4 regions of the Mesorhizobium sp. P2_C5_2 genome follow, and region 2 is predicted to be linked to each of the others. Evidence: predicted binding sites of a transcription regulator. Region 2 holds the regulator's gene; each other region holds the start of a gene.
What was found. The regulator PhoB, encoded in region 2, activates phosphate uptake and scavenging genes when phosphate is short. The targets are predictions, from matches to a motif close to TGTCATNNANCTGTCAT.
Positions count from the first base shown of each region.

Region 1 (5,970 bases), on a different contig from region 2:
AGGGCCTGTTCGGCCCCTGGAAGCCGGACGGCCGCGCCGCCATCAGCCTTGCCGACATGATGGCGATGTCGAGCGGGCTGGAATTCAATGAGGACTATGGCGACGTCGCCGATGTAACGCGCATGCTCTACCTCGAGCCTGACATGGCAGGCTTCGCCGAATCCAAGCCGCTGACAGACGAAGTCGGCAAGGTCTTCTCCTATTCGAGCGGCACTGCGGTGATGCTGTCGCGGCTATGGCAGGACGCGATCGGCGACAAAGCCAAGGCGCTGGCGTGGCCGCGCACCGCGTTGTTCGCGCCGCTCGGTATGCAGAGCGCTGTGCTCGAAACCGACGAGCAGGGCACCTTCGTTGGCTCGTCCTATCTCTATGCCACGGGGCATGACTGGGCGCGCTTCGGCCAGTTCCTGCTGCAAGGCGGTGTGTGGAACGGCAACCAGATCCTGCCGGCCGGTTTCGTCGACTGGATGCGCGAACCGGCGCCAGCCTCGAAAGTCTATGGCAAGGGCCAGCTGTGGATCGAGGCTCCCGGAGACGAAGGAAACCCCGGCGCTGGCGTCGCCGCCGGGCTGCCCAAGGACACCTACTGGATGGAGGGCCATGACGGCCAGACGGTCGCCATCATCCCGTCGGAGCAGTTAGTGGTGGTGCGGCTGGGGCTGACCCCGGCCAAGCTTGGCTACCGGCCGCAGGTGATGCTTGGGGCAGTGATGAAGGCGCTGCACTAGCCTCTTGGCTGCGCGATCACCGCCAGCCAGGCATAACCGCGATAAAGCGTGCGGAAACGGAAGCTTGCGCCGGTTCGCCGAGATTCCGATTCCAAGACTTCGCGCAACGATTCACGCGGCGCGACGTGGAATTTTTTGAGCCAGCCGCGCAGCAATGTCCTGAACCAGTTGGGCAGGCCTTCCTGCTGACCGAAATCGACGACATGCAGCGAGCCGCCGGGTGCGAGTGCCGCGAGGGCTGCTGAAACCGTCTTTTCCCAACCGGGGATCATCGACAGCGAGTAGGAGACGAAGATGCGGTCGAAGCGCTCGACGCCGAACAACGCCTTGGCGTCGAAATCGGTGGCGTCGCCGCGCGCCAGCACGACGCGGCCGGACAGGCCTTCGCGGGCGACGGCAGCGCTGGCCGTCTCCAGCATCTCGGCCGAAATGTCGAGGCCGTAGAAACGGGCGTCGGGATAGCGGCGGGCGGCAAGCGCGATGTTGCGGCCGGTGCCGCAGCCGAGTTCGAGCACTGTGCCTTTCGTCGGCACATCCAGCCCCGATATCATCTGGTCTCGGCCGAGCAGATAGTATTTGCGGGTCAGGTCGTAGATGTGGCGCTGCCAGCGATAGACGCCGTCCATCAGTTCGGCATGGTCGGCCGGCAGCTCGCTCGTGCTCATGCCGCGCGCTTCACATAGAGGTGGAAGCCGCCATAGATCGCCGAGCGGTCGCGGGCCGAATAGTCTCGCGAGGCCTCGTCCTCGTAGTTCCACTGGTCGAGCAGCGAGGTGGAGACGCGGCCGGGCAGCAAGCTGGGTTCGGCGGCGGTGCGGAAGATGACGCGGGCGCCGACCGAAGCGGTGCGGGTGATCTCCGACCACAGCGCGTTGAGCTGGTCATCCGTCATCCAGTCCTGCGCGTCGAGCAGGATGAAGCGGTCGACCGTCCCGGCATCCTTGCCGGCCAGGAATTCGATCAGATTGGCGTGGTGGATGGCGACGCGACCGACATTGTTGCGTATCGTCCTGTAATTGCGCTCTTCGAGATAGGCGGGCAGGGCGGCCTCGCCCGGATTGGGATAGCGGCGGGCAAAGGCCTGCCAGGCGAAGTAGTTGTTCTTCAACGGAAAATCGCAAGCGAGCTTTTCCAGCCGTGCCTTCAGCACGCTGGCCATTGAGCCGTCGCCCGAGGTGATCAGCGAATCGTACTGCGCCGGCGGAATGCCGAGACCGAACAGCGAGGCCTTGCGAGATGTCGCCCAGCGCAAGAGCTTCTTGTCGAAGACCGGCGCCAGCTCTTCGTTGAAGAAGCGGCGCTGGTCGGCGATGCTCTTCGACGCCATGATGGCGGCGGGATCGACGCCGAAGAATTTGGCGGTGCGATGGCCCATGGCGATGAACAGGCCGAGCAGGCCGGTCTGGTAGAAATTGCGGTCGAAGACGGTGATGCGGCGGCGGCCGCGCCAGTTGCGGCGCTCCCAATAATGGCGGCTCACCGGATCGAGATGCGGCGCGATGAAGCGGTCATAGGCCTCCGAATTGTGGCTGGTGTCGGCGGCGCCGAAGAAGCGGAACAGATCGCCCTGCGAAGGCAAATGCCGCACCGCCTCCAGCTTCATCCGGTTCAGGGCGATGTGGGCGGCGTTGAGATCGACCGCGTCGACGCGCTCAGGCGACCGGGTCAGATAGGCCAGGATGTTGCAGCCGCCGGAGGCGATGGTGACGACGCGGTGGCCCTGGCCAAGCTGCATGGCCTCCATGTCGACTTCGGGGTCTTCCCAGATCTGCGGATAGACGAGGCCGGAAAACAGAAGCGCAAACAGCCGCTCGGAAAGGCCGGCCTTCGACAGCGGGCGGTTCTGGTAGACGGCTTTTCCAACTTCCTTGCCACGGCGAAAGACCAGATCTGCGGAGACGTCCGTCATGGCTAATGATTCCCCATTTGCTTTGGCGCAAGCGGGTAGCGCAGCGTCATGACAGGCCAGTGACAGGCTGTTGACGCTTCACGCTGTTGTTTTGACGCAAGTCGTTTTCCCGAAACGGATGAACAATTTTTGGGCGATGTGCATTAATCTTGGCCATACCCGCCCGGCGTCGGTGTCGTCAGGATGACGGCGTCACCGGCGTCGAGCACGGTCTGGTCGCAAGCCTTCAGCACATCGATCGTGCCGTCGTTGCGGCGGACTTTGGTTGAGCCCACTTCGCCATCGCCGCCGCCGTCGAGGCCTTGCGGCGGGCGATTGCGGTGCGAGGACAGGATGGCGCATTCCATCTTTTCGAGGAAGCGGATGGTGCGCTTTGTGCCGTCGCCAGCGCTCCATTTACCCTTGCCGCCGGATCCCTGGCGGATGTGGAAATCCTCGAGCAGGACGGGAAAGCGCAGTTCCAGCACCTCCGGATCGGTGAGGCGCGAATTGGTCATGTGGGTGTGGACGCCGGAGGTGCCGGCAAAGCCACGGCCGGAGTTCATCTGCCCGGCCGGCGAGCCGGAGCAGATGGTCTCGTAATACTGATACTGCTTGTTGCCGAAGGTCAGGTTGTTCATCGTGCCTTGCGCATTGGCCATCGCGCCCATCGCGCCGAACAGCGCGTTGGTGACATGCTGCGAGGTCTCGACATTGCCGGCGACGACGGCGGCGGGGTAGGCGGGCTTCAGCATCGAACCGTCGGGGATGATGATGTTGATTGGCCGCAGGCACCCGGCATTCATCGGGATCATGTCCTCGACCATGACACGGAAGGCATAGAGCACAGCCGCGCGAGCGACGGGCTCTGGCGCGTTGAAGTTGTTCTTCTCGACCTTCGATGTCCCGGTGAAGTCGACAGTCGCCTCGCGTTTTTGTCGGTCGACCGTGATCTTCACCTTGATCACCTGGCCGGTGTCGGTCGGGTATTCATACTGCGAACTGTCGGGCAGCCGCTCCAGCACGCGGCGCACGCTTTCGGCGGCATTGTCCTGGACATGGCCCATATAGGCTTCGACGACATCGAGACCGAAATGCGCGACCATCTTGCGCAGTTCCGCCACGCCCTTTTCATTGGCGGCGATCTGCGCCTTGAGGTCGGCGACGTTTTGATGTGGGTTGCGGGCGGGGTAGGTATGGTCGGTGAGCAGCGTCTGCAGCTCCGCCTCGCGGAATTTTCCGCGATCGACGACACGGAAATTGTCGAACAGCACGCCTTCCTCGTCGACCGTGGTGGCAAGCGGCGTCATCGAGCCGGGGGCGGTGCCGCCAATGTCGGCATGATGGCCGCGCGAGGCGGCCCAGAACAGGATTTCCTTCTTGGTGTCATCGAATACCGGCGTCACCACGGTGATATCAGGCAGATGCGTACCGCCATTGTAGGGTGCGTTCAGCGCAAAGACGTCGCCGGGGTGGATGTCGCCGGAGTTCAGCCGGATGATGGTTTCGACCGAGCGATCCATAGAGCCGAGATGCACCGGCATGTGCGGGGCGTTGGCGACCAGCGCGCCGTGGCGGTCGAAAACGGCGCAGGAAAAGTCCAGCCTTTCCTTGATGTTGACGGAATAGGCGGTGTTCTGCAGCGTGACGCCCATCTGTTCGGCGATCGACATGAAAAGGTTGTTGAAGACCTCCAGCATCACTGGATCGGCCTCGGTGCCGAGGGCAGCCGTGCGCACTTTCCGTTCCGTGCGGCGGATCACCACGTGATTGAGATTGGTGATTTCGGCGCGCCAGCCCGGCTCGACGACGATGGTCTGGTTCGGCTCGATGATCAGGGCGGGGCCTGGGACCAGATTGGAGGGGCGCAGATTTTCGCGGCGGTGGATGCCGGCCTCGTGCCATCGGCCTTCGGTGTAGATGCGCCGCGTTCCTGACGCGCCGGCTTCAACTCTTGCAGGTCCGGCAGGCGTATAGGCCTCGGCCCTGGTCTCGACGATCTCGGTGCCTTCGACGCCGACGGTTTCGACGATCATCGGCTTGTCGTCATAGACGAAACCGAACTGCGCCTTGTGAGCGATTTCGAAATCGCGCCTGGCCTGGAAGATCGAGTCCTGCTCGAAATTCACCGGCAGCGTCGTGTCGGTGCCGTCATAGCGAATGTGAAGCACCGGCCTTGCGGCAACCTTGTCCTCGCCGATGCCTTGCGCGGCGAGTTCGGCGATGACGGCCTTTTTCAACGTGGCAATGAGGCTGCCGATCTCGGCCCTGGACTCATCGGCAAGCGGCTTGAGCAGCGCCTGCTGGCGCGACGCGAAAACGGACGACAGGCCGATGCCATAGGCCGACAGCAGGCCGGAGAAGGGATGGATCAGCACCGCCTCCATGCCTAATGCGTCGGCAACCAGGCAGGCATGCTGGCCGCCGGCGCCGCCAAAACAGTTCAGGAGATATTCGGTGACGTCGTAGCCGCGCTGGACGGAGATTTTTTTGATGGCGTTGGCCATGTTTTCGACAGCGATGGTGACAAAACCTTCGGCGACGGCTTCCGGCGTGCGGCCATCGCCGATTTCGGCGGCGAGCGCTGCAAATTTCTTCCGTACCGCGGTCACATCCAGCGGCTGGTCCTGGCCGGGGCCGAAAATCGCCGGGAAGAAATCGGGCTGCAATTTGCCGAGCATGACATTGGCGTCTGTGACGGCAAGCGGGCCACCGCGCCTATAGGCAGCAGGTCCGGGATTGGCGCCGGCGGAATCCGGCCCGGCGCGGAAGCGGCCGGCTTCGTAATGCAGGATCGAGCCGCCGCCGGCGGCCACGGTATGGATGCGCATCATCGGCGCACGGATGCGCACGCCGGCGACCTCGGTGTCGAAGGCGCGCTCATACTCGCCGTCATAATGGGCAACGTCGGTGGAGGTGCCGCCCATGTCGAAGCCGATGACTTTCTCGAAGCCGGCGAGCTTCGCCGTCTCGACCATGCCGACGACACCGCCGGCCGGGCCGGACAACAGCGCATCCTTACCCTGGAACATGTCGGCAGCGGTGAGCCCGCCCGACGACATCATGAACATCAGCCGAGGGCTTTCCCTCCCCCTCGAGGGGAGGGTGGCGGCGGAGCCGCCGGGTGGGGTCGGATCGATTGGATTCGACTCACCGGCGGTGCCTTCTGAGAGGACCCCCTCTGGCCGCTTTGCCGACTGCCCTTCGCCATGGCTCCGGGCGTTCGTCGCTGAAAAAGCCAAATCGTTGGCTTTTTCTCGGCCTTCGGCCGACCGCTCCTCACCCCCCTCAAGGGGGGAGAGGACGCCCAGCTCGCCCGCCACCCTTTGCACATAGCGCGACAGGATCGGCGAC
Region 1 is NZ_JBFUDV010000005.1:399,563-405,532, forward strand. Features, by position in the region: gene AC1D1B_RS20410 (serine hydrolase domain-containing protein) at 1-728, shown strand, start outside; gene AC1D1B_RS20415 (class I SAM-dependent methyltransferase) at 725-1,393, opposite strand; gene AC1D1B_RS20420 (BtaA family protein) at 1,390-2,637, opposite strand; gene AC1D1B_RS20425 (hydantoinase B/oxoprolinase family protein) at 2,781-5,970, opposite strand, start outside.
Region 1: AC1D1B_RS20420 (BtaA family protein) is a predicted target of PhoB. The motif match lies at 2,686-2,702, and genes of this name have one in related genera.

Region 2 (5,970 bases):
TCCAGACCATCACTTTCTTCGAAAGTGTGTCGCCGATGAGCTTCTTCTTCGGCACGGTCTGGAATCCGCGTTTCGCCGCTGCCGGCTCGGGCGGCAGCCAGGGCCAGTTCGGCCTGATCCCGCTGCTCGCCGGCACGCTCTACATCGCCGCCGTCGCTCTTCTGGTGGCCGTGCCGGTCGGGCTGATGTCGGCTGTCTACATGTCCGAATATGCCTCGCGTAGCGTGCGCTCGGTGGTCAAGCCGGCGTTGGAGCTGCTGGCCGGTATCCCTACCATCGTCTACGGCATCTTCGCCGTGGTCACGCTCGGGCCGTTCCTGCGCGATCTGTCGGCGGCGCTCACTGGCGGCTCGCCCTTCATCCAGGGCCAGAGCATCTTCACCGCCGGCCTGGTGATGGGCGTCATGCTGATCCCGGTCGTGTCCTCGCTTTCCGACGACATTATCACGGCGGTGCCGCGCGCCATGCGTGACGGCTCGCTCGGCCTCGGCGCCACGCGCTCCGAGACGATCAAGCGGGTGATCCTGCCAGCCGCACTTCCCGGCATCGTCGGCGCGATCCTGTTGACCGCGTCGCGCGCCATCGGCGAGACGATGATCGTCGTCCTGGCGGCCGGTGTCGCCGCCAATCTCACCATCAACCCGTTCGAAGCGATGACGACTATCACCGTCAAGATCGTCAATCAGCTGACCGGCGATCTTGAGTTCAACTCGCCGCAGACGCTGGTCGCCTTCGCGCTCGGCCTGACGCTGTTCGCGCTGACGCTGGTGATGAACATCGTGGCCCTCTACATCGTGCGCAAGTACCGGGAGCAGTACGAATGACCGACATCCCCCTGGACACGATGGCGGGTGCCGTTGCGCGTCCGCGCCGCGACATCGGGCTGAAGGCGCGTTACGCCGCCGAACGCCGTTTCCGCATCTATGGCGTGATTGCGATCTCGGTCGGCCTGGCGTTCCTGGCCATCATGTTGATCACCATCGTCTCGAAGGGCTACACCGCCTTCTGGCAGACCACGGTGACGCTGCCGATCAGCTTCGACGAGAAGGTGATCGATCCCTCGAACAAGCGCGCCACCGATCCGAATGTGCTGATCAAGGCGAACTATCCCAAGCTTGCCGAAAACGCGCTGGTGGCCAAGCTCGGCATCGATCCCGCCAACAAGCCGATGATGTTGAAGCTCAAGGGTTTCCTGTCGGAAGGCGCCCGCGTGCAGCTGCGCGACATCGTGTCCGCCGATCCGTCGGTGATCGGCACGACGCGCGTCGTCAACATCCTGGCCGCCGCCAACCTCGACTCGGCCTTCAAGGGCCAGATCGACCTCGGCGTCGATGAAGCGCGACGCAAGGTGTCCAACCAGCAGATCGAGTGGATGAACAAGCTCAAGGCCGATGGCGTGATGGCCGAGCATTTCAACACCGGCCTGTTCACCTATGGCGCTTCCAGCCGCCCGGAAACGTCGGGCATGGGCGTGGCCATCATCGGCTCGTTCTACATGATGGTGATCGTGCTGCTCCTGGCGCTGCCGATCGGCGTCGCCGCCTCCATCTATCTCGAGGAATTCGCCAAGAAGAACCGCTTCACTGACCTGATCGAAGTCAACATCAACAATCTGGCGGCGGTGCCGTCGATCGTCTTCGGTCTGCTTGGCCTTGCGGTGTTCATCAACTTTCTCGGCATGCCGCGCTCGGCCGCCTTTGTCGGCGGCCTGGTGCTGACGCTGATGACACTGCCGACCATCATCATCGCCACGCGCGCAGCCCTTGCCGCCGTGCCGCCGTCGATCCGCTCGGCAGCGCTTGGGCTTGGCGCCTCGAAGATGCAGATGGTGTTTCAGCACATACTGCCGCTTGCCGCACCCGGCATCCTGACCGGCACCATCATCGGCCTGGCGCGTGCGCTCGGCGAGACAGCACCGCTGCTTCTGATCGGCATGGTCGCCTTCGTCGCCGACTATCCGAAGACGCCTTTCGATCCGGCGACCGCGCTGCCGGTGCAGATCTACATGTGGGCAAACGAGGCCGAACGCGCTTTTGTCGAGCGCATGTCGGGCGCCATCATCATCCTGCTCGTCTTCCTCATGGCCATGAACATCACCGCGATCGTGCTTCGGCGCCGGTTCGAGCGGCGCTGGTAGAAAAAAGGCAATTTGGTATGAACATCATGACCGAACAGTCCCTTGAAAACGCAGTGGGCGACAAAATGAACGCCAAGTCGAACGAAGTCATCAAGATGCGCGGCGACAAGGTCGGCGTCTTCTACGGCGAGAAGCAGGCGCTGTTCGACGTCAATCTCGACGTCCGCCAGAACCAGGTGACGGCGCTGATCGGCCCGTCCGGCTGCGGCAAGTCGACCTTCCTGCGCTGCCTCAACCGCATGAACGACACCATCGATTCGGCGCGGGTGACGGGCAAGATCACGCTGGACGAGGACGACATCTACGACAAGAACATCGACGTCGTCGAACTCCGCGCCCGCGTCGGCATGGTGTTCCAGAAGCCCAATCCGTTCCCGAAGTCGATCTACGAGAATGTCGCCTACGGCCCGCGCATCCACGGGCTGGCCAAGCGCAAGTCCGACATGGACCAGATCGTCGAATCCAGCCTGAAGAAGGCGGCGATCTGGAATGAGGTCAAGGACCGCCTGCAGGAGCCCGGCACCGGCCTGTCCGGCGGCCAGCAGCAGCGCCTGTGCATCGCGCGCGCCATCGCCGTGTCGCCGGAAGTGATTCTGATGGACGAGCCCTGCTCGGCGCTCGACCCGATCGCCACAGCCCGCGTCGAGGAACTGATCGACGAACTGCGCCAGAACTACACGATCGTCATCGTCACCCACTCGATGCAGCAGGCGGCGCGCGTGTCGCAGCGCACGGCGATGTTCCATCTCGGCTATCTGGTCGAAGAGGGCGCCACCGACAAGATGTTCACCAACCCCGACGACAAGCGCACCCAGGACTATATTACCGGCCGCTTCGGCTGAGCCGTCCAGCGGTTGAATTTTCAGGCACGAGGACCAGGATCATGGGTGAACATACCGTCGCCTCCTTCGATGAAGAACTGGGGCAGATCAGCAAGCTGATCCGCGACATGGGCGATCTGGCCGGCTCGATGGTCAGCGGCTCGACCAGGGCGCTGCTCACTTCGGACAACGCGCTGGCGCAGCGTGTCGTCTCCGACGACGCCATCATGGACGCGCGCCAGCGTGAACTGGACGACCGCGCCATCACGCTCATCGCCAAGCGCCAGCCGATGGCCAACGATCTGCGCGCCGTGGTTGGCTCGATCCGCATGGCCGGCGACCTTGAGCGCATCGGCGATCTCGCCAAGAACATCGCCAAGCGCGTCGGCACCGTTGGCCTCAGCGTCACACCGCGCGACCTGTCGCATTCCATCGATGCGATGGCGCAGCTGGTGCTGATCCAGGTTCAAAGCGTTGTCGAGGAGTATGCTGCCGCCGATGCCGCGGCGCTGGCGAAACTCCGGAATGACGACGAGCGCATCGACGTCAAATACACGTCCGTGTTTCGCGAACTCTTGACCTACATGATGGAAGACCCGCGCAACATCACCGCCTGCACGCATCTCCTGTTCTGCGCCAAGAATCTGGAGCGCATCGGCGATCATGTCACCAACATCGCTGAAAATGCGTACTATGTGCTGACCGGCCAGCAATTGCCCGCCAATCGCCCGAAGCAGGACGAGACGGCGATGGCCACGTCGGCCTGACAAGGGTGAACTGCTGATGATTGCGCCACGCATCATGGTCGTGGAGGATGAGGAGCCGCTAGGCGTGCTCCTCCGCTACAACCTCGAATCCGAAGGCTACCAGGTCGAAGTGGTGACACGCGGCGATGAGGCCGAGATTCGGCTGCAGGAAAACGTGCCCGATCTGCTGGTGCTCGACTGGATGGTGCCGGCAGTGTCCGGCATCGAGCTCTGCCGACGGCTGCGGATGCGGCCCGAGACCGAACGGCTGCCGATCATCATGCTGACCGCGCGCGGTGAAGAAAGCGATCGCGTGCGCGGTCTCTCCACCGGCGCCGACGACTACCTGGTGAAACCATTCTCGACGCCCGAGTTCATGGCACGCGTCAAGGCGCTCCTGCGCCGCGCCAAGCCGGAAGTCCTGTCCAGCGTGCTCAAGGTCGGCGACATCGTGCTCGACCGTGAATCGCACCGCGTCTACCGCAAGAAGAGCGAGATCCGGCTCGGGCCGACCGAGTTCCGCCTGCTCGAGTTCATGATGCGCCATCCCGGCCGGGTGTTCTCGCGCAGCCAGCTGCTCGACAATGTCTGGGGCGAGACGATCTATATCGACGAGCGTACCGTGGACGTGCATGTCGGCCGCCTGCGCAAGGCGGTCAACAATGGCCGCATGCCTGACGTGATCCGCACCATCCGCGGCGCCGGCTACGCCATCCGCGAAGACTAGGCCGCGCCGTGCCGCGCCGTTGCCGGCCTCTCAGGCGACATGTTTGCCGGTCTTCGACTGAATCCCCGGCGCGAAAATCTCCTGGTCGACGAAGCCGAGGGCGCGCATGGCGCAGCCTTCGCGGATCAGCGGCAGTTCGTTGGGCTCGGTGTCGAAGGAGATCGACTTCGAGTGCTGGCCGCCGGCAGTCTGGGCGATCGCTTCGCGCAGCGCCGGTTCGATCAGGTCGAAGGCGGCGGCGCTGACCCCGACCATGGCGACAGGTGCGGGATCGATCAGCGCGAACAGGCTGCCAAGGCCGAAGCCGAGCGCTTCGCCGGCCTTGCGGTAGGCTTCCCGCTCCGGGCCGTCGGTCTCCCGGGCGCGCGCGGCAAGCGCGCGCATATCAGCGTCGCCGACATCGACCGGTTCGGCGTCCTCGCTCATCATTTTGGCGCTGCGCCAGATGGCGTAGTTGCCGGCATAGGCCTCGACGCAGCCGCGCCGCCCGCAACGGCAGAGCGCGCCGCCCGGACGGTGGATCATGTGGCCGAACTCGCCGCCAGACGAATGGGTGCCGGTGAACAGTTCGCCTTTCAGCACCAGCCCCATGCCGATACCGTGCGAGAGGAGGATAGCGATGAAATCGTCGCGGTAGCGCTCGGGCTGGCGCCATTGCAGCGCCACCGCCATCATGTTGCAGTCGTTCTCCATGGTGGCCGGAATGCCGAATTCCGCTTCCAGTATATCGGCGAAGGCAATGTCGGTCAGCGGCGTGATCGGCGACCACAGCATGGCGCGCGCCTGCGAATCGGTGATGCCCTGGATGCCCATGGCAATGCGGGCGATGCTTTGGACATCGAGGTCGGGATCCTCGAGCCGCCGCCGCACGATTGCCGTGCATTCGCCGATCAGCTCGTCGCGCGGCATGGTCAGCGTGTCCAGCCGGCGCTGCTCCTCGGCGACCACGTGGCCGGCATAGTCGATGACGGTGACGGAGAGGAAGTTCAGCGACAGCACCACGGTCATCACGGCCGCTGCTTCCGGGTTGAGGCCCAGGCCGACCTGCGGCCGGCCGCGCTTCAGCGCAACGGTCTCGCCAGGTTTGCTCTCGGCCAGTATGCCTTCCTGAATCAAATCAGACGAGATCGCCGATATGGTCGAATGGCTGAGGCCTGTCGTTGCGGCAATCTCCGTTCGCGACGGCTGGCCGGCCCGGCGCACGGCCGAAATCACCATCGCACGGTTGCGACGGCGCAGATCGTCGTGGCGGATACCAACCGACATCTTTTTTGTTTCCTCCCGGTCCCCCCGCGCCTCATGATAGTGGAGGCGGTCAGGGACGCCACGCAAATATTGGCAGAAGCCGGCGGCGCTGTCATTGTTTATTGCGGGTCTCGAAAAAAATCGGCGAGGCCATCAGAATCCATCAGAATCGATGTTGACAGCGCCTCGCTGTTGGACCAGTATTTTTTCGAGGCTCGAAAAAATAGAGCCTCTGTGTGCCGGCCTTCGGGCCAGTTTTGTCGCGCCGCGCGCGGCGCAGGGAGGATTATCATG
Region 2 is NZ_JBFUDV010000008.1:81,322-87,291, reverse strand. Features, by position in the region: gene pstC (phosphate ABC transporter permease subunit PstC) at 1-824, shown strand, start outside; gene pstA (phosphate ABC transporter permease PstA) at 821-2,137, shown strand; gene pstB (phosphate ABC transporter ATP-binding protein PstB) at 2,155-2,979, shown strand; gene phoU (phosphate signaling complex protein PhoU) at 3,021-3,725, shown strand; gene phoB (phosphate regulon transcriptional regulator PhoB) at 3,742-4,431, shown strand; gene AC1D1B_RS26800 (ROK family protein) at 4,462-5,697, opposite strand; gene xylF (D-xylose ABC transporter substrate-binding protein) at 5,968-5,970, shown strand, end outside.

Region 3 (5,970 bases), on a different contig from region 2:
ATCGTCGGGCAACGCCATGAATTGCTGATTGGTCGAAAAGCCGAACGTCTTGTCGCTCTTCATCCCGACGGGATGGACGGGCTTGGCCATCCACTTGCCGCCATAGAGGAAACAGCCGCGGCGCGGTAACAGCCCAAGCTTTTGCAGCAGCCAGGAGCGCTCGTCGAGGCCCGGCAGCCGGACATCGACCACCTTCAGGATCGGCGTCGCGATGAATGCGGCAGGCTGCAATTGGCTGAGGCTGGGCACGTCGAAATCGGTCGGCAGCATGAAGGCCGATCCAATGGACAATTCATTGGCGCCGACCCAATTGTCATAGAGCAACGCCGTGCTGCTGCCGCCAAGATTGAGGATCTTGCGCTGATCGGCGGCAAGGCAGGCGACATACTGGCGAAACAGGCTGACCGCCTTGGCCCGCGCCTTGACCGGTCCTCCCAGCAGTTTTGGGATATGGCCGATATGCGCCTCGTAGGCCATGACGCCTTCGCATTTCAGCCGCGGGTAGTTGCTCAGCGAGGCAACCGCTCGCGCCAGTGCGTCCGGATTGCTGATACCGCCGCGATGCAGCCCGGCATCGACCTCGAAGCCGATGCGCAGCTCGCGGTCGAGCTCGGTGGCAAGCGCGCCATAAGCGGCCAGCCGCTCCTCGGTATCGATCAACCAGACGATGCGTGACGTCGCTTCGCCAAGACCGGCGAGGACGCCCTTGGTCAGCGCATGCCTGGCGCCGGCGACCGGCATCGGCTTGCCCAGCAGCAGATCGACATCGGGAAAGGCTTTCAGCATCTCGGCGCTGATCGGCAGATGGAAGGTCATCAGCCTGTCGGTCGCGAACGCCGCGCGGATGTGCTCGATCAGTGGCAGGCATGGCAGCGACTTGTCGACGAGGCGCAGATCGAGGCCCGTGGCGAACTTCGCCTTGATCGCAGCGATGTTGTGGTCGAGCCGGTCGAGATCGAGCACCAGGCAAGGCTGAAAGATCCCGGCGGCCCTGAGAGCGCCCGACATTTCAGCGAAATAGGTGTCGGTCAGGCTCATGCCGCGACGCCGAGCAGCCTGGCCATGTAGGGCGACACGAAACGGTTGTCCGGATCCATCTCGCGGCGCACAGCCATCGCATCGTTCCAGCGCGGATAGAGCGCGCCCAGATCTTTGGCCGTGAGGCTGTGCATCTTGCCCCAATGCGGGCGGCCGCCGCGCTTCCTGAAGATCGGTTCGGCGGCGTTGAAGTACGCCATCGGATCGCGCTCGACACCGTGATGGATGGCGATCGAACAGGTCGGGCGCTTGTAGAAGGGGCTGAGCCAAACATTGTCGGGCGCGACGACGCGAACTTCGATCGGAAAGTAGACCTCCGGAAACCGCGCCTCGAGGAGCGATATGATTTCGCTCAGCGCCGCCGCCCCTTCCTCGAACGGCAGGTGGTACTCCATCTCGTTGAACTTGACGTTACGCTCCGAGGTGAAGACCTTCAGCCACTCCTCGACATAATCCTCCGGCGGCACTTTTGCGAAGGCCGAGCCGATTAGACGGCGGCGCAGCCAGGGAAACCAGCTGAGATAGTCGCGCAACTTCCTCAGCGTTGTCACCGCATCGTCGTCTTCCGTCGGCGGGCGCACCGTCGCCGGCGCGTCGGTGATGTCGCTGGCGATCAGCAGCGCCTGGCCCGAAAACGGCACGTAGTAGAATTCTGCCGAACGATGCGCCGTCATGGTGCTCTCGAATTGCGATAGCACGTCGGCAATCGGCGCCGTCCAGCGGCGGTGCCGCATCCGGTAGCTTGCCATGTTGCGGATCGTCACCTCGGTGACGGCGCCAAAGGCGCCGAGCGAGGCGCCCATGGCATCGATCATGTCGGAGCTTTTGGCGCGGTCGAACTCTTTCACCGCGCCGCGCCCGTCGACGATCTGCATCGCCTCAAGCTGGGTATGATAGGCGCCGAGCGTTATGCCCGAACCATGCGTGGCGGTACCGAGCGCTCCACCGAAGGCCTGCTTGTCGATGTCGCCCATGTTCGGCAGCGCCTGGCCGACGCCATGCAGAAGTTTTGCCAGCGCGCCGATCTTGGTGCCGGCGCCGACCCGGGCCGTCAGTTTTTCGGGATCGTGTGACTTTAGCCCCTCGAAGCGGTCGAGCGACAGGATGGTGCCGTCATTCCTGACCAGCGGTGTGAAGGAATGCCCGGTGCCGACGAAGCGCACAGGGCCCGGCGCGCTGCGCACGAGCTCGCCCAATTCATCGAGAGTCTGCGGTTCGGCAAAAGCCTGCGGCCTGGCCGTGACATAGCCCGACCAATTGCTCCACTGGCTGATAGCGTCTCCCACAATCGCCTCCCTGGGACAGCCGGCTTTACCGGTCTTGCGCGCTGCGCGGAATAATATGATACATAGTCAGCTTTTTGAATATGATACATTGTCAGCTTTCTGTCAAGCTGGCAATCGAGTGACAGACCCGAAGCCGGCTTGAAAAGAAATGCGGCCGTGAACTTTCATGAACCGTGACTTTTCGCGTCAATCGCAAGGCCCGTCACCGATTGTCATTTTTCGGGGGCAAGCAGCTGTTATGGGGACGCCTGTCCCTTGGTCTTGCCGACCGAAAATCCCGTCCTGACCGCCTCGAAGAGAAATTGCATGTGGCTAAGTGAATTCGAAATTGTCCTGCGCGACCGCGTCATCCCGAGCGGCGCCATCCGCATCGAAAACGGCCGGATTGCCGAGATCCGAAACGAGCCGGTCGAGAATGCCGACATATCAGGCGGCGGCCGCCTGCTCCTGCCCGGCTTCATCGACATGCATGGCGACATGGTCGAGAAGGAAGTCGAACCGCGCCTTGGCGTGCATGTGCCGATGAAGATCGGCATTGCCGAACTCGATAAGAAGCTTGCCTCCTGCGGCGTCACCACCGCCTATGCCGCGCTGTCCTTCGTCGGCGCCAGCATCACCAGTGGCGTTGCGCGCTCGGAAGAGCATACGTCTAGTATCATCGACACCATTGCCGGGATGAAGGACCACCTGCTGGTCGATCACCGCATCCATGCCCGCTTCGAAGTCACCTTCACCCCGGCCATTGCCATGCTGCAGAAGCTGATGGACGCCGGCAGGCTGCATCTGATCTCGCTGATGGATCACACGCCCGGCCAAGGCCAGTATCGCGATGTCGAACTCTACATCGCCCGCATCGCCAACGAACGCGGCATGTCGATTGCCCAAGCGTCCGAGGTCGTCGGCCATCGCATGGCCGGCCGCGAAGGCCAGGGCGATGTGCTCAACGCATTGCAGGACCTGTCGGCGCGTGCGCAGGCCAATGGCGTCGCGCTTGCCTCGCATGATGACGACACGCTGGCGAAGGTGGAACTGGTGCATGGCCTTGGCGCCACGCTGAGCGAATTCCCGGTGACGCTGGAAGCGGCGCAGGAAGCCAGGCGGCTTGGCATGCATACCGTGATGGGAGCGCCCAATGCGCTGCGCGGCCAGTCCTATTCCGGCAATCTGTCGGCACGCCAGGCTTACGATGCCGGGCTGCTCGACATGCTGGCCAGCGACTATCATCCGGCTTCGATCCTGCCGGCCGTGCTTAGCCTGGCCGAACTGCGCGACGGCAGTCTTGTCGCGGCGGCAGCATTGACGAGTGCCAATCCGGCCGCGGCGCTAGGGCTTACCGATCGCGGCGCCATTAAGACGGGACTGCTGGCCGATCTCGTGGTGGCCGATCGCCTGCCGGTGGCGCGGGTGCGGGCGACATTCCGCGCCGGCCGCATGATCTACAGCGATGGCACGCTGAGCCGGCACTGGCATTGAACGCAGGGTTTGTCCCTTCAAGCCAGCCCGAATGTCTCCACGGCGCGCATGATGCCGCGCAGTTCGGCGAGGCCTTTCAGGCGGCCAATCAGCGAGTAGCCGGGATTGATCCTTGTCTTGCCGATATCGTCGGCGAGCAGATGGCCATGGTCCGGCCGCATCGGGATTTGCCAGTCGGCGCGGCCTTCTCTATGGCGGCGCGCCTCTTCCTGCATCAGCGCCAAGATGACATGCGCCATGTCGGTGCCGCCCTCGAGATGCTCGGCCTCGTAGAACGAGCCGTCCTTCTCGATGGTGATGTTGCGCAGATGGGCGAAATGGATGCGGTCGGCGAATTCCTTGACCATGGCGACAATGTCGTTGTCGGCGCGCGTGCCGTAGGAGCCGGTGCAGAACGTCAGCCCATTGGCTTGGCTGTCGACAGCATTGAGAATGAAACGCGCATCCTCGGCGGTCGAAACGACGCGCGGCAGGCCGTAGAGGGAAAACGGCGGATCATCAGGATGGATGCACATACGCACCCCCTCCTCTTCCGCTACCGGAATGATCTCGCGCAGGAACCAGGCGAGGTTGTCGCGCAGCTCCTTCGGCCCGATGCCGTCATAGTCCGCCAAGGCCTCGCGAAAGCTCTCGCGGTCATATTTGCGCTCGGTCGCCGGCAGACCGGCGATCAGGTTGCGCTCGATCTGGTCGATCTTCTCGGGCGGCAATTCCTTGAGCCGCGCTTCCGCCTGGGTAATACGCGCCGGCGTATAGCTTGCCGCACCATTCTTGCGCTTCAGCACGAACAGATCGTAGGCGGCGAAATCGATCGCATCGAAACGCAAGGCATAACCCGTCGTCGGCAGCCGGTAGGCGAGATCGGTACGGGTCCAGTCGACCACGGGCATGAAATTGTAGCAGATCGTGGCGATGCCGGCCTTGGCCAGCGCGCGGATTGAGTCGCGATAATAGCCGGCATAGCGCTCGCGTTCCGGTGCGCCGATCTTGAAGGAATTGTGGACCGGGATGCTCTCGACGACCGACCAGGTCAGTCCGGCTTCCCCGATAATGCGCTTACGCTCCAGCACTTCGGCTTCAGGCCACGCCCTGCCGTCATAGATGTGGTGAAGTGCCGAGACCACGCCGGTGGCGCCCGCCTGCTTGACATGATCGAGCGTCACCGGGTCGTCGGGTCCATACCAGCGCCAGCATTGTTCCATTTTCGGCTTTCCTTCTGCGAGAGGTTGGCAACTTATTGTTGGACCGCGATGGGAGTCGATAGAAAATGGAGGAGTTTTCGAAAATGAAGGATTTCGACGGCAAGGTGGCCCTGGTGACGGGGACGACCGGCATTGGCCTGGCGACCGCCAGACGCCTTGCGGCCGGTGGTGCCGCAATCATCGCCTGCGGCATCGACCGCGCCGCCAATGCGGCGATGAAAGCGCACCTGGAAAGTGCTGGCGCCGCAGTGCTGGTCATCGACACTGACGTCTCGGTCTCCGACCAGGTGCGCGATGCGGTGGCGGCTGGCATCACAAAATTCGGCGGCCTGGACGTCATCGTCAATTCGGCTGCGGTCCACCCCTATGGAACCGCCACGACGACTGACTGGGAAACCTGGAACCGGGCAATGACGGTCAATGTCGGTTCGATCTACCTGACCGCCCATTTCGGCATTCCGGAAATGATCAAGCGCGGCGGCGGCGCCATCGTCAACGTCGCCTCGGTGCAGGGCTTTGCCTGCCAGCAGAACGTCGCCGCCTATGCCACGACCAAGGGCGCCATCCACACGCTGACGCGCGCGCTGGCGCTCGACTATGCGGCGGCCGGCATCCGCGTGAATTCGGTCAGCCCAGGCTCGATCCGCACGCCGATCCTGGAAAAGGCCGCGCGTGGCGACAATGGCAGCGATACCGATGTCGAAGAGGCCTACAAGCGCTTTGGTGCAGCGCATCCGCTTGGCCGTATCGGCGAACCGGAGGAAGTGGCGGAACTCATCGCCTTCTTGTGCTCGTCAAAGGCCGGCTTCTGCACCGGCGCCGACTACAGGATCGATGGCGGCCTGACCGCAGGCATCGGGGTGAGGTAGCGCCATCGTTCAGGCAACGCTCCGCTGGTCGCCTCCCGGCAACACCACAGGCGCTGCAGGCCCGCGCGTAATCGGGATAGCCGAATTTCGCCGGCCCCGCTT
Region 3 is NZ_JBFUDV010000005.1:183,798-189,767, reverse strand. Features, by position in the region: gene AC1D1B_RS19470 (alanine racemase) at 1-1,038, opposite strand, end outside; gene AC1D1B_RS19465 (D-arabinono-1,4-lactone oxidase) at 1,035-2,324, opposite strand; gene AC1D1B_RS19460 (alpha-D-ribose 1-methylphosphonate 5-triphosphate diphosphatase) at 2,607-3,797, shown strand; gene uxuA (mannonate dehydratase) at 3,815-4,999, opposite strand; gene AC1D1B_RS19450 (SDR family NAD(P)-dependent oxidoreductase) at 5,083-5,868, shown strand.
Region 3: AC1D1B_RS19460 (alpha-D-ribose 1-methylphosphonate 5-triphosphate diphosphatase) is a predicted target of PhoB. The motif match lies at 2,414-2,430, and genes of this name have one in related genera.

Region 4 (5,970 bases), on a different contig from region 2:
GATTGGCCCGCACCATGGTGCCGATGCGGATGTCGAGAAGCGGGTTTGGCGTCATGATGCTTCCTCTGCAATGGCGACGCGCCGGCCGGTCTCGGCGCTTTCGATGGCGCCGAAAACCATGGCCAGGCTTTTGATGTTGTCGGCGCCGCGCGTCTCCGGCTCGGTGCCGGTCTCTATGGCGTGGATGAAATCCCTGATGATGCCGAGATGGCCGCCGACGCGGTCGGTCGGGTCGAGCGGCGGCATGGCGATTGCCTGCGTTTTGTCGAAAATCCCATCGCGGCCCGGCATCACCATTTCCGCCTTCAGCGCATCATGGCCATCCCAGGTCAGGCTGCCGCGCTCGGCGACGATGCGCCAGCTGCCTTCCCAGCTGGTGCGGAACCCGTCGGCACACCAGGAACCGGCATAGGTGAAGACCTTGCCGCCACCGAGATCGAAGACGGCGCTGGCCGACGACCCCTGCCGGTACCAGGAATTGGCCGGCTCCCATTCCTGGCAATAGACGCCGGCGGGCTCCCCACCGACCATGTAGCGGGCGGCGTCGAAAGTGTGGATCGCCATGTCGAGCAGCAGCACATGCGCCATCTCCTCGCGAAAGCCGCCGAAATGCGGCGCGACGAAGAAATCGGCGTGAATGCTGGTCGGCTTGCCGATGGCGCCGGAGTCGAGAAACCGCCTTATGCGCCGGACATTGGCGACATAGCGGCGGTTCTGCACGACGGCATGGACGCGTCCGGCACGGCGCGCCGCCTCGACGATGGCGCGGGCATTTTCCGGGGTGTCGGCCAGCGGCTTTTCCGTCAGCAGATGGCAATTGTGGGCAAAGGCGGCAAAGGCGACGTCACGCCGGGCGGCGGGAACCACAACATCGAACACCGCATCCGGCCTGGTCTGGTCGAGCACTGCCTTGAGGCTGGTGCCGATGACGACGCCGTCGAGCCCGTATTCGCGCGCCCTCGCCTTCGCCCGCTCGGCGTCGAGATCGACAAGGCCGACAATGGCGAGCCCGTCGATCTGCCTCGCGGCATCGAGCCAGGCCTTGCTCATTGCACCACAGCCGACGAGAACGGCATTCATCATCCGGCATTCCTCCCGTCCGGTCCCTCCAGACCGAATGTCACGGCATCCACGGCATCACCGTAAACGTTTTCCCGTAAACGTTTACGAGAACACACCCGATGGCGTAGAATGTCAATCGGCTGCCAGCAAAAATCATCCCGAAGCCTTGGCCTGAGCGGCAGCCGGTGCTAGCCAAGGCAGGGGGAGAACTGACCTTGGCGTCCAGCATCCATGACCTTGCGCGTCACCTGAACATTTCGATCGGCACCGTCTCGCGGGCGCTGAACGGTCGTGCCGACGTCAATGCCGACACCCGCCAGCGCGTGCTCGCCGCCGCCAAGCAGCTGAACTATTCCCCGAACCAGTCGGGCCGAAGTCTCAGGCAAGGCGCCACCCATTCGATCGCCTTCATGCTGCAACCGCATCCCGGCGACCAGCAATATGGCGAACCGTTCTTCATCCCGTTCCTGACCGGTCTGCAGGCGCGGCTCGCCGAGTATGACTTGGATCTGATGGTCGTCATGGGTGAGCCCGGCCAATATCAGCAGGAGAGGCTGCGCCGCGTGGTTGAGACGCGCCGGGCCGACGCGGTCGTGTTGGCCAATACACGGCGGGAAGACGATCGGATCGACTATCTCAGCAAGACCGGCTTTCCGTTCGCCACACTTGGCCGAAGTCAATCCGGCGGCGACACCTATCCTTCGCTCGATATCGATTTCGAGAGGGCGGGTGATGAAGCCGTCGACCGGCTGGTCGCGCGCGGCCACCGCCGCATTGCCGCCATCCGCCCTTCGCTTGATCTCAACTTCGGCTACCTGTTCCTAGACGGCTACCGCAAGGCGCTGGAGCGGCACGGCATCGAAGTCGACTCCGGCCTGATCGCCGACGGCTTCATCAACGAGGCCGGAGGCTACCAGGTGACGCCGCGCGTGATGCTCTCCAAGGACCGGCCCACAGCCATCATCTTCAACAATGACGCAATGGCGCTCGGCGGCTGCAAGGCACTCGCCGAGATGGGCATCAGGCCCGGCCACGACATCGCGGTGATCGTCATCGTCGACACGCCGCTTTGCCGCTACTTTTCGCCGGCGCTGACCGCCTTCCGTCCGTCGCTGGAGCCCATGGGCCGGCGGCTGGCCGAAATGCTGCTGGCCTCGCTCCCCGCCTTCGCCGGCCCCGAAGGCACGCGCATCATCCGCGAAGTCTGGCCGCTGGAGCTGATCGCCCGCGACAGCGATTGATCCGCCGCCGGACGTAGGTCGGTCGGCTTCAATCCGCCTTCTTCTCGCCCCTCTCGCCGGCCTTGACGATGTCGCCGGTGGTGAACAGGATTTCCTTCAGTTCCGCCCGCCAGTCCTTCTTCTGACGCAGCAGGAATTCGAGATCCATGCCGAAATGCTTGAACTCCTCGCCTTGCGCGTTCTTCATGATCGCCTTGGCCTGCGGGTCCTTCTCCACCGACATGCGCTGTTCATACCAGCTGATCGCCTCCGCCTCCTCGATCAACGAGGTGATCATGCGGGCAAAGGTCCGCACCTTCTGCGTCAATTCTTCCGGCGGCTCGTGATACTGATCGAAACCCATGTCGCCCTCCTCAAATGGACCGGCAAATCCGCCGCATCCAGGAATGCGCTGGCGCGTCGCGGGTTCCGCCTCACTGCTGCAATTCAACCAAAGCCCTCTGCAACGGCGCCGACGAGATCTGGATCGGACCCGAGAACGGTATATCCATGTCGAGGATCAGGTAGAGCGCCCCGGCAATCAACGCCGCCGAGACCACGAACGTCTCTATGGTAATGGCATTTCGCGGCGCCCTGAAACCGAAACTGGCGAAGATCAGCACCAGCCAGGCAACGAGCATGCCGATCAGCGGCCGCGGGATGGTGCCTTCCGATTGCTCAATCAAAGCCCAGCGCAGTTCCACCACCTTCTGCAGATGCTGGTGGGCGTCCTCCAGCAGGGAACCATGCGCTGCGTCGGCAGGCGCCAGCGCGATCAATCGTGTGCTGATCTCGGTCAACAGACGTTCAGACAGCCGGTTGGCGACGAGGGGTGTTTCGTTCGTTTCTGTCCAGTTGTTGGTCTGTCTTTGCACATAAGCGACCAGCGGCTGACGAACCTCGGCGGTCTCAGGCCCATATTGCCGAAGCGACCGGTCGAGAAGGATCAACTCGGTCGCATATGTGTGCACGTTGCGGTCGATCGACTCGAAGGTGTTCTTGGCCGAGTTGATCATGAGACCAAGCACCAGCGAGGTCATGACCACGAACAGGTTGGCGGCCAGCCGAACCACGGTGTTGGTGTCGTCGTCGCGGTGATGCGCCGGCAATCTGCCATAGACAGCCATGCTGACGAGCGGCGCCGCCATCAGGCAGAGGAAAATTGCCAACGCGATGAGTGTTTCCTGCATGGCAGCCATTTCTGCACGGCAAGCGCCGAATGCCAATGGCTGGCAGAACGCTCTGTCACGCAAGTATCATGTTCGCGTCCTAGACCGCTTTGCGGGAGGGCGCTTGCGACATCGTCGATGCGATGCGGGCCCCTTTGCGCCGCTCAAGGCTTGTCACAAGAGGATCTCCATGAAAATCTCGCACCGAACCGTGTCGCTCGGCGCCGCATTGGCGCTGTTTACCGCCCTGACCCCTGCCCTTGCCGACAGCACCGCCACCGTGGGTAGCGTGAGCTTCGTCAACAAGGGCCTGGTCGGCGTCGGCCGCATCCCGGCCGACCTGAAGGACAAGTTCGGCGAGACCTTCGGCTCCGGCTCCGGCATGTCGATCAACGCTGCAAGCTGGACGCATGACGCCAATGGCTACAAGGGTTCGCTCTGGCTGCTGCCGGACCGCGGCTACAATGTTGTCGGCACCACCGACTACCGGCCGCGCATCAACACCATCGGCATCGAGTTCACGCCGACGGCATTGGGCGCCGCACCCGCCGCCGGCCAGGAACAGACCGGCGTCAAGGCGACGCTCGCCGACTCCATGCTGCTGACCGACGACAAGGGCACTGATGCCACCGGCCTCGACCCGCTGAACGGCGTGCGCGCCGCGAGCGGCGACCTGCCGATCCTGCCCGAGGCCAATGGCAAGCTGGCGCTCGACAATGAGGCGATCGCGCGGCTGCCCGATGGCACCATGTTCATCTCCGACGAATACGGCCCCAACATCTACCGCTTCTCGGCCGACGGCCATCTGATGTCGGCGACGCAGCCGCCGGCGGCCCTGGTGCCGATGCGCAAGGGCACGCCGAACTTCGCTTCCGACAATCCGGGCCCCGGTGCAGCGGAACCCGATCCGAAGGATCCCGAGACCGGCCGTCAGAACAACCAGGGCCTCGAAGGCATGGCGTTGACGCCGGATGGCAAGTCGCTGATCGTCGTGCTGCAGTCCGCGCCGCGCCAGGACGGCGGCGATTCCGGCGCCACGCGCCAGAACACCCGCGCGCTGGTCTATGACGCGTCCGATCCGGCGCATCTCAAGCTGGCGCATGAATATGTCGTGCCGCTGCCGGTGTTCAAGGACGACAAGGGCAAGACCAAGATCGCCGCGCAGAGCGAGATCGTCGCGCTGTCCGACAAGACCTTCCTGATGCTGGCGCGCGACAGCGGCAACGGCCAGGGGGTGAAGGGCGACACGTCGCTGGTGCGCCAGATCTTCGTCGTCGACGTCTCAGCCGCGACCGACATTGCCGGCGGCACCTTCGATGCAGCCGACAAGCCGCTGGCGCCCAAGGGCGTGCTCGACCCCTCGGTGACCCCGGCCAAGCTGACGCCGTTCATCGACATCAACGACAACAAGGAACTCGGCCGCTTCGGCTTGCATGACGGCAAGCCGAACGACAAGAACAACCTGTCTGAGAAGTGGGAGGCGATGTCGGTGGTCAGCGTTCTCGATCCGGCGCTGCCCGACGATTATTTCCTGTTCGTCGGCAACGACAACGACTTCCTCGCCCAGGACGGCTTCCAGGTCGGCGCGCCCTACAAGGCCGAAGACGGCGCCGATGTCGACACCATGTTCCTGGTCTATCAGGTCACGCTTCCGGGCCTCGCCAAGAAGTAGTCGAAGACAACAGACAGAAAAAAGCGGACGCGCTGGCGCGTCCGCTTTTTGTCGGCGATCAGCGAACTGCTGACGCCTTACTTCAAGATCTCGGCGTCCTTCGGCACGCCGGCATCGATCGGCTCGGCGGTCCGGTTCGACACGGCAGTGATCTTGCCGGCCGCCGAGAGGTTCGGCCGCACATAGACCTGGGCAACGCCGTTGACGCGGCTGTAGAGGTCGATGATGTCCTGGTTCATGAAGCGCACGCAGCCCGACGATGCGTTCTTGCCGATGGAATCCCATTCCGGCGTGCCGTGCAGCCGGTACATCGTGTCCTTGCCGTCGCGGAACAGATAGAGCGCACGCGCCCCGAGCGGGCTCTGCGGTCCCGGCGGCATGCCATCCTTGTACTTCGCCAGTTCGGGCCGGCGCTGGATCATTTCCGGCGGCGGCGTCCACACCGGCCACTTCTTGCGGGCCTGAACCACGGCGCTGCCGGTCCAGCCGAAACCGGCCTTGCCGAGGCTGACGCCATAGCGGATGGCCTTGCCGCCGTCGCGCACCAGATAGAGGAAATGCTCCGACGTATCGACGACGATGGTGCCGGGTTTTTCCCCGGTCGGGTCGGTCACGATCTGGCGCACGAATTTTGGATCGAGCTTGGAGATCGGGATCGCCGGCAGCGAAAAACCCTCGTCGACGCGCGCCGCATACATGCTTTCGGCAGCGCCGAAAGCCGAGTCGCTTGGCGGCGGCGGCGCTGCCGCTGGCGGCGGCGCCACGTCCGTGGTGGTGCACGCCGAAAGAGCCACGGAAGCCACGCCCAAGGCGGATGCACCGAGAAACGCGCGCCGGTTCAGGCGCT
Region 4 is NZ_JBFUDV010000005.1:450,547-456,516, reverse strand. Features, by position in the region: gene AC1D1B_RS20670 (sugar phosphate isomerase/epimerase family protein) at 1-55, opposite strand, end outside; gene AC1D1B_RS20665 (Gfo/Idh/MocA family protein) at 52-1,083, opposite strand; gene AC1D1B_RS20660 (LacI family DNA-binding transcriptional regulator) at 1,278-2,303, shown strand; gene AC1D1B_RS20655 (ferritin family protein) at 2,332-2,646, opposite strand; gene AC1D1B_RS20650 (bestrophin-like domain) at 2,717-3,472, opposite strand; gene AC1D1B_RS20645 (esterase-like activity of phytase family protein) at 3,642-5,123, shown strand; gene AC1D1B_RS20640 (L,D-transpeptidase) at 5,201-5,970, opposite strand, start outside.
Region 4: AC1D1B_RS20645 (esterase-like activity of phytase family protein) is a predicted target of PhoB. The motif match lies at 3,526-3,542, and genes of this name have one in related genera.